Peribacillus simplex NBRC 15720 = DSM 1321: one gene and its partner. Each later gene encodes a partner of the first gene's protein in a complex. Links are inferred from orthologs where the notes say so. Each region holds a gene or a part of one and is shown on either strand. Other genes may lie near its edges.

Region 1 (3,932 bases):
ACTTCGTTCGTAAATATAAGAAAATTCTTTCCGGTTTTACATTGGGTTTTGGATTGTCAATCATTATTGTACCCTTTGATTTCTTTTTCTATTATCATAAGGCCCTTTCTTTTTCCCAAAACAAAGAAGGCCCGCCATTGCATGAATGGCAGGCAGTTCCCTATGCTCCGGGAGACATCGAATCATCATCGAAGCGACGTTCAAGGTTAACGAATTTATTATATTCTTTTACGAAGGCAAGCGAAACCGTGCCTACTGGACCATTACGCTGTTTCGCTATAATGATTTCGATGATATTTTTATTCTCGGATTCTTTATCATAATAATCATCACGGTATAAGAATGCGACGATATCGGCATCTTGCTCGATACTCCCGGATTCCCGGATATCAGACATCATCGGGCGCTTATCCTGACGCTGCTCCACTCCCCGCGATAACTGGGAAAGGGCGATGACGGGCACTTTAAGTTCACGGGCGAGCGCTTTGAGTGAACGTGAAATCTCGGATACCTCTTGCTGACGGTTGTCGCCTGAACGACCATCGCCTTGAATTAACTGCAGGTAATCGATCAATATCATGCCAAGGCCATGTTCCTGCTTCAAACGACGGCATTTTGAACGGATTTCACCAATCCTCACACCTGGCGTATCATCGATATAAATGCCGGCATTTGACAAGCTTCCCATCGCCATCGTCAGTTTACGCCAATCCTCATCAGTTAAGGAACCTGTCCGTAAATTCTGAGCGTTGATATTCCCTTCAGCACAGAGCATACGCATAACGAGCTGCTCTGCACCCATTTCAAGACTGAAAATCGCTACATTCTCCTCCGTTTTGGTCGCAACGTTTTGAGCGATATTCAATGCAAAAGCGGTTTTACCAACTGAAGGACGGGCACCCACTATAATGAGGTCATTACGTTGGAACCCTGCTGTCATTCGATCCAGTTCAGCAAACCCTGTCGGTATTCCCGTGACATCCCCTTTACGGGTAGTCAAAACTTCTATGTTATCGTACGTCGCAACCAATACATCTTTAATATTTTGAAAAGACCCGGAATTTTTACGCTGGGCCACTTCCATGATCGTTTTTTCTGCTTCCCCGAGCAGCTCCTCGACCTCGTCCTCGCGACTGTAGCCTTCCTGAGCGATGTTGGTCGCTGTCCTGATCAAACGACGCAGCAATGACTTCTCCTCGACAATGCGGGCATAATATTCAATATTGGCCGCGGTTGGCACCGATCCGGCCAATTCACTTAAATAAGAAACGCCGCCAACCTCTTCAAGGTTTTTTGTCGCAGCCAGTTCCTCTGTCACCGTGATCAAGTCGACAGCTTTTCCTTCGTCATTCAACTTAAGCATCACATTAAAGATTTTTTGATGAGAGCTTCTGTAAAAATCCTCTGGAATCAAAACTTCCGATGTAACGGTCAATGAAGAGGGCTCAAGAAAAATGGCTCCTAGTACAGCTTGTTCTGCTTCTATATTTTGAGGGGGAATCCTATCCTGAAATTGTTCTATCATATCTTAAAACCTCCCATTCTAAGAGGATACCTTTTATATGTTTCTAGTAAAAAAGAAAAAAGTGAAAGGACAACATGCCCAATCACATTTTTCGTCTATCTCTATTTTATCAATTTTTCACAGATATGAAACAACTAAAATTAGTTAATTTCTTTCACATGCACAGTCAGTGTCGCAGTGACTTCAGGATGAAGCTTGACTGGAAGCTTTGTATGCCCTAAAGAACGGATGCCGTCAGCAAGCTCCATTTTACGTTTATCAACCTTGATACCGTGTTTTTTCTGAAGCTCTGATGCAATTTGTTTAGTCGTGATGGAACCGAATAAACGCCCGCCCTCACCGGCTTTGGCAGATAGTTCAACCGTTAATTTCTCCAGCTGCACTTTCAATTCTTCAGCATGCTGCAGCTCTTCTGCTGCAAGTGATTCTTCTTTATTTTTCTGAGCTTCCAATGTTTTTACATTTGTATTATTTGCCTCAACGGCCAATCCTTGTTTAAGCAGGAAATTATGTGCATAACCATCAGCAACATTTTTAACTTCCCCTTTTTTCCCTTTACCTTTAACGTCTTTAAGAAATATTACTCTCATTCTTTTTGTCCCCCTTCTAAATATTCATCAATAGCTGTTTTTAATCGACTTTCGGCTTCATCAATGGAGCATACCTGTTGAGTGGCTGCATTTGTTAAATGTCCGCCTCCATTCAACATTTCCATGATCACCTGTACATTTATATCACCAAGAGAACGGGCACTTATGCCAACTGTATCATCAGATCGCTTAGCCATTACAAAGGAAGCGACAACGCCATCCATGGTCAATAGGGTATCCGCAGCCTGAGCAATGAGCACCTGATTATGAACCTGATCGGTTTTTGCCGCGGCAATGGCAATTCCCTTTTTATAAAAGATGACTTCTTCAATGAGCTTCGAACGTTTGATATAGGTGTCCACGTCTTCTTTTAAGAATTTCTGGACAAGTACCGTATCAGCTCCATGCGCCCTTAGATAAGAGGCTGCATCGAAAGTACGTGAACCTGTTCTTAAGGTGAAGCTTTTCGTATCGACAATGATACCTGCAAGAAGCGCCGTCGACTCCAGCATATCAATCTTTGAGCGTTTCGGCTGATATTCAAGCAGTTCGGTTACAAGTTCTGCTGTTGAAGATGCATATGGCTCCATATAGACGAGCAATGAGTTCTTGATGAACTCCTCACCCCGGCGATGATGGTCTATGACTACAACCTTATCGATCCTATTCAATAACCGCTCTTCAATTACCATGGAAGGTTTATGTGTATCGACCACAACCAGCAAGGTCTCATCCGTAATCATTTCAAATGCATCATCAGGTGTTATGAACCGGGCATACAGTTCTTCTTTATTTTTGATCTCTTCCATTAATCGAAGGACACTGCTATCGAGCTGCTGGGTGTTAATGACAATATAGCCTTCACGTTCATTCATTTGGGCAACTTTCAAGATGCCGATCGCTGAACCGATTGCGTCCATATCCGGGTTTTTATGGCCCATGACAATGACTTTATCGCTATCAAGGACTATATCCTTCAATGCATGGGAAATCACACGGGCACGGACCCTCGTGCGTTTTTCCATCGGATTCGTTTTGCCGCCATAGAATTTCACTTTTCCATTCGCTTGCTTTATGGCTACCTGGTCACCGCCACGTCCTAAAGCGAGATCCAAGCTGGACTGTGCAAGCGTACCTAGTTCCGGCAAGGATGACACGGCTGAGCCGACACCGATGCTCAGGGTCAATGGTACATTTTGCTTGGCCGTCGTTTCCCTGATTTCATCCAAAATCGAGAATTTCCCCTTTTCAAGCTGCTGAAGGATATGCTCATTAAAAACAGCGATGAATCGTTCCGAGGAAACCCGTTTAAAGAAAACGCCATTATCCCTTGCCCATTTATCAAGAAGTGAGGTAACCAAGCTGTTAATGCTGCTTTTACGCTGATCATCCATACCCTGTGTCAAATCATCATAGTTATCAAGAAGAATGATCGCAATTGCCGTTCGCTCATCTTCATATAATTTCTCAATTTCCACTTGCTCCGTCACATCAAAAAAGTAAAGAAGCCTTTCCTCACGCTTATGGACCACCTTGAATTTCCGATCATGGAGCGTAAGCGTCTCTGTCTCGATCTCTTGCTTGATTAACGGTACTATCGAGTCCGCAACATCGTATAGCGATCTTCCTGCCAAGGAGTCTTCACTAAAACAAGATGCCAGGAATGGATTGGTCCATTCAATGTAATAATCCTCATTAAAAAGCATGATCCCAATCGGCATTTCCAATAACGCTTCCTCGCCTACCTTCTTTAAACGGTAGGATAAAGTCGTTATATACTCTTCTGTCTTTCGTTGCTTTTTTTCTACCATTCTTAA
Region 2 (3,401 bases), 150 kb from region 1 along the record:
ATTTCAGAATTTTTTCTACGACTGGAGAAGCAGATTTTGGTGTTAAGCGAAGAATCGCTACTGCTTCACCTACTTGTTTTCCTCGAATTAAATCTGCGACTAAACGCACTTTACGAGGAGCAATACGAACTGTTTTAGCGACAGCTTTAGCTTGCATGAGATGCCCTCCTCTCATTAACGTCTTGTTTTCTTGTCATCACTTGCGTGACCTTTATAAGTGCGTGTAGGCGCGAATTCGCCTAGTTTGTGACCTACCATATCTTCTGTTACATAAACCGGCACATGCTTACGACCGTCATAAACGGCGATTGTGTGTCCGATGAATTGCGGGAAGATTGTTGAGCGACGAGACCAAGTTTTTACTACCTGTTTCTTGTCAGCTTCATTTAATTTTTCAACTTTTACCAATAAATGATCATCAACAAAAGGCCCTTTTTTTAAGCTACGACCCATGCGAGTACCTCCCTTCGTGACTGTTCTACGGTTCTATATATGAACCGTAGCTCAATCCCGTTATTTTTTACGACGACGTACGATAAATTTATCGGATTTATTTTTCTTCTTACGAGTTTTGAATCCAAGAGTAGGTTTACCCCATGGAGACATTGGTGATTTACGTCCGATTGGTGATTTACCTTCACCACCACCGTGTGGGTGATCATTCGGGTTCATTACTGATCCACGAACTGTTGGGCGTTTACCTAACCAACGGTTACGGCCAGCTTTACCAATGTTGATAAGTTCATGTTGTTCATTACCAACTTGACCGATAGTAGCACGGCAAGTTGCAAGAATCATACGAACCTCACCTGAGTTTAAACGTACAAGTACATAACGACCTTCTTTACCAAGGACTTGAGCAGATGTTCCTGCTGAACGGACTAATTGTCCACCTTTTCCTGGTTTAAGTTCGATGTTATGAATTACTGTACCAACTGGGATGTTAATAAGAGGAAGAGCGTTACCCACTTTAATGTCAGCTTCTGGACCTGACATAATTTCCAAACCTACTTCTAGGTTTTTCGGAGCTAGGATATAACGTTTTTCTCCATCAACGTAATTAATTAATGCAATGTTTGCAGAACGATTTGGATCGTACTCAATAGTAGCAACGCGTCCTGGTATACCATCTTTATTCCGTTTGAAATCGATGATACGGTATTGACGCTTGTGGCCGCCACCTTGATGACGAACTGTTAACTTACCTTGGTTATTACGGCCGCCTTTGCTGTGTAAAGGAGCAAGTAATGATTTTTCCGGTTTGTCTGTAGTGATCTCAGCAAAATCCGAAGTTGTCATATTACGTCGACCGTTAGAGGTAGGTTTATACTTCTTAATCGCCATTTGTATTTCCCTCCTTCTCTAATGAATTAAGCTTCGAATAGCTCGATTTCTTTGCTGTCAGCAGTTAATTTAACAATAGCTTTACGGCGCTTGTTAGTATAGCCTGCATGTTTGCCCATACGTTTAAATTTACCTTTGTAGTTCATGATGTTTACTTTCTCAACTTTAACGCCGAAAATTTCTTGAACAGCATCTTTAACTTGAGTTTTGTTAGCTCTAACATCAACTTCAAAAGTATATTTCTTTTCAGCCATTACGTCTGAAGAGCGTTCAGTGATTACGGGGCGCTTAATGATATCGCGTGCATCCATTATGCAAGCACCTCCTCTACTTTTTCGACAGCTGATTTAGTCAAGATCAATTTGTTGTGTGAAACAACATCAAGAACGTTAAGACCAACAGCTTCAACTACAGTAACACCAGGGATGTTACGTGCAGAAAGAGCAACTTTCTCATCTAAACCGTCAGTAACAACTAACGTTTTAGTATCAACAGAAAGATTTTTAAGTACTGCTACAAATTCTTTTGTTTTTGGAGCTTCGAAAGACAAGCTTTCAAGTACCAAAATGTTCTCTTCCAATGCCTTTGCAGACAATGCAGATTTAATAGCTAAACGACGTACCTTTTTAGGTAGCTTGTAAGCGTAAGATCTTGGAGTAGGTCCAAAAACAACGCCACCGCCACGCCATTGTGGAGAACGGATAGAACCTTGACGCGCACGTCCAGTTCCTTTTTGTTTCCAAGGTTTACGTCCACCGCCTGCAACTTCAGAACGGTTTTTAACTTTATGAGTTCCTTGACGTAAGGAAGCTCGTTGCATGATGATTGCTTCAAATAATACATGATTATTAGGTTCGATACCAAAGATGGATTCATTTAGTTCGATGTCTCCAACTTGTGAACCTGTTTGGTTGAACAATGTAACTTTTGGCATTCTATTGCTCCTCCTTTCTCAGAAATTACTTTGCTTTAACAGCAGTTTTAACTTTGATCAATGCTTTTCTAGCACCAGGTACATTACCTTTGATCAATAGTAGGTTGCGTTCAACATCAACTTTAACGATAGCTAAGTTTTGAACAGTAATTTGTTCTCCACCCATACGTCCTGGTAATAGTTTACCTTTGAATACGCGGTTTGGAGCTACAGGACCCATTGAACCTGGGCGACGGTGGTAACGAGAACCATGAGACATAGGTCCGCGAGATTGTCCATGACGCTTGATAGAGCCTTGGAAACCTTTACCTTTTGAAATTCCTGATACATCTACTAAATCGCCTTCAGCGAAAATACTAACATTGACTTCTTGACCGATCTCATATTCAGTAAGATCCGTTCCGCGGAATTCGCGAATGAAGCGCTTAGGAGTAGTATTTGCTTTTTCAACATGGCCCTTTTCAGGTTTGTTAGAAAGCTTTTCGCGTTTGTTTTCAAAACCAACTTGAACTGCTTCATAGCCATCAGTTTCAACAGTTTTCTTTTGAAGAACCACGTTATTAGCAGCTTCGATAACTGTTACCGGAATAAGTTCACCGTTTTCAGCAAAAACTTGAGTCATACCGATTTTTCTTCCTAAGATTCCTTTGGTCATAAGTCACACCTCCTAGAGTAATTGTTCATATTTATATGAATTATAATTTGATTTCAATGTCAACGCCTGATGGTAAATCTAAACGCATCAATGAATCAACTGTTTGTGGAGTTGGATTAACGATGTCGATTAGACGTTTATGCGTACGCATTTCGAATTGTTCACGAGAATCTTTGTATTTATGAACCGCACGTAGGATCGTATATACCGATCTTTCAGTAGGTAATGGAATTGGACCAGATACAGCCGCACCAGAACGTTTTGCAGTTTCAACAATTTTCTCAGCAGATTGATCAAGAATTCTGTGATCATATGCTTTTAAACGGATACGAATTTTTTGTTTTGCCATAATTTTCCCTCCTTTTCGCCTATTTTAAAATAGACCTTCTCAATGGAAATTTCCCACACACTCGCCATGGCAAAGCGGCCGGGTGTGTCAGCAACCTTCCATATCATCGCAGTCAAAGA

What was found.
Region 2: rplI (region 1) and rplD share a complex: the UniProt entries of both Bacillus subtilis proteins name them as parts of the 50S ribosomal subunit. The link is inferred for Peribacillus simplex NBRC 15720 = DSM 1321 from one-to-one orthologs.

What each region holds. Positions count from the first base shown.
Region 1 is NZ_CP017704.1:2,588,575-2,592,506, reverse strand. The notes cover bases 391-3,390. They hold rplI (50S ribosomal protein L9), read right to left. Parts: upstream 2,116-3,390; coding sequence 1,666-2,115; downstream 391-1,665. Other genes in these bases: BS1321_RS12380 (DHH family phosphoesterase), read right to left, coding at 2,112-3,390; dnaB (replicative DNA helicase), read right to left, coding at 391-1,525. In the rest of the region: more of dnaB, read right to left, coding at 161-390; more of BS1321_RS12380, read right to left, coding at 3,391-3,932. UniProt on the Bacillus subtilis protein: Binds to the 23S rRNA.
Region 2 is NZ_CP017704.1:2,437,590-2,440,990, forward strand. What follows is about bases 467-3,401. They hold rplD (50S ribosomal protein L4), read right to left. Parts: upstream 2,279-3,401; coding sequence 1,655-2,278; downstream 467-1,654. Other genes in these bases: rplB (50S ribosomal protein L2), read right to left, coding at 514-1,344; rplW (50S ribosomal protein L23), read right to left, coding at 1,371-1,655; rplC (50S ribosomal protein L3), read right to left, coding at 2,304-2,933; rpsJ (30S ribosomal protein S10), read right to left, coding at 2,974-3,282. Outside these bases: rplV (50S ribosomal protein L22), read right to left, coding at 1-157; rpsS (30S ribosomal protein S19), read right to left, coding at 175-453. UniProt on the Bacillus subtilis protein: One of the primary rRNA binding proteins, this protein initially binds near the 5'-end of the 23S rRNA. It is important during the early stages of 50S assembly.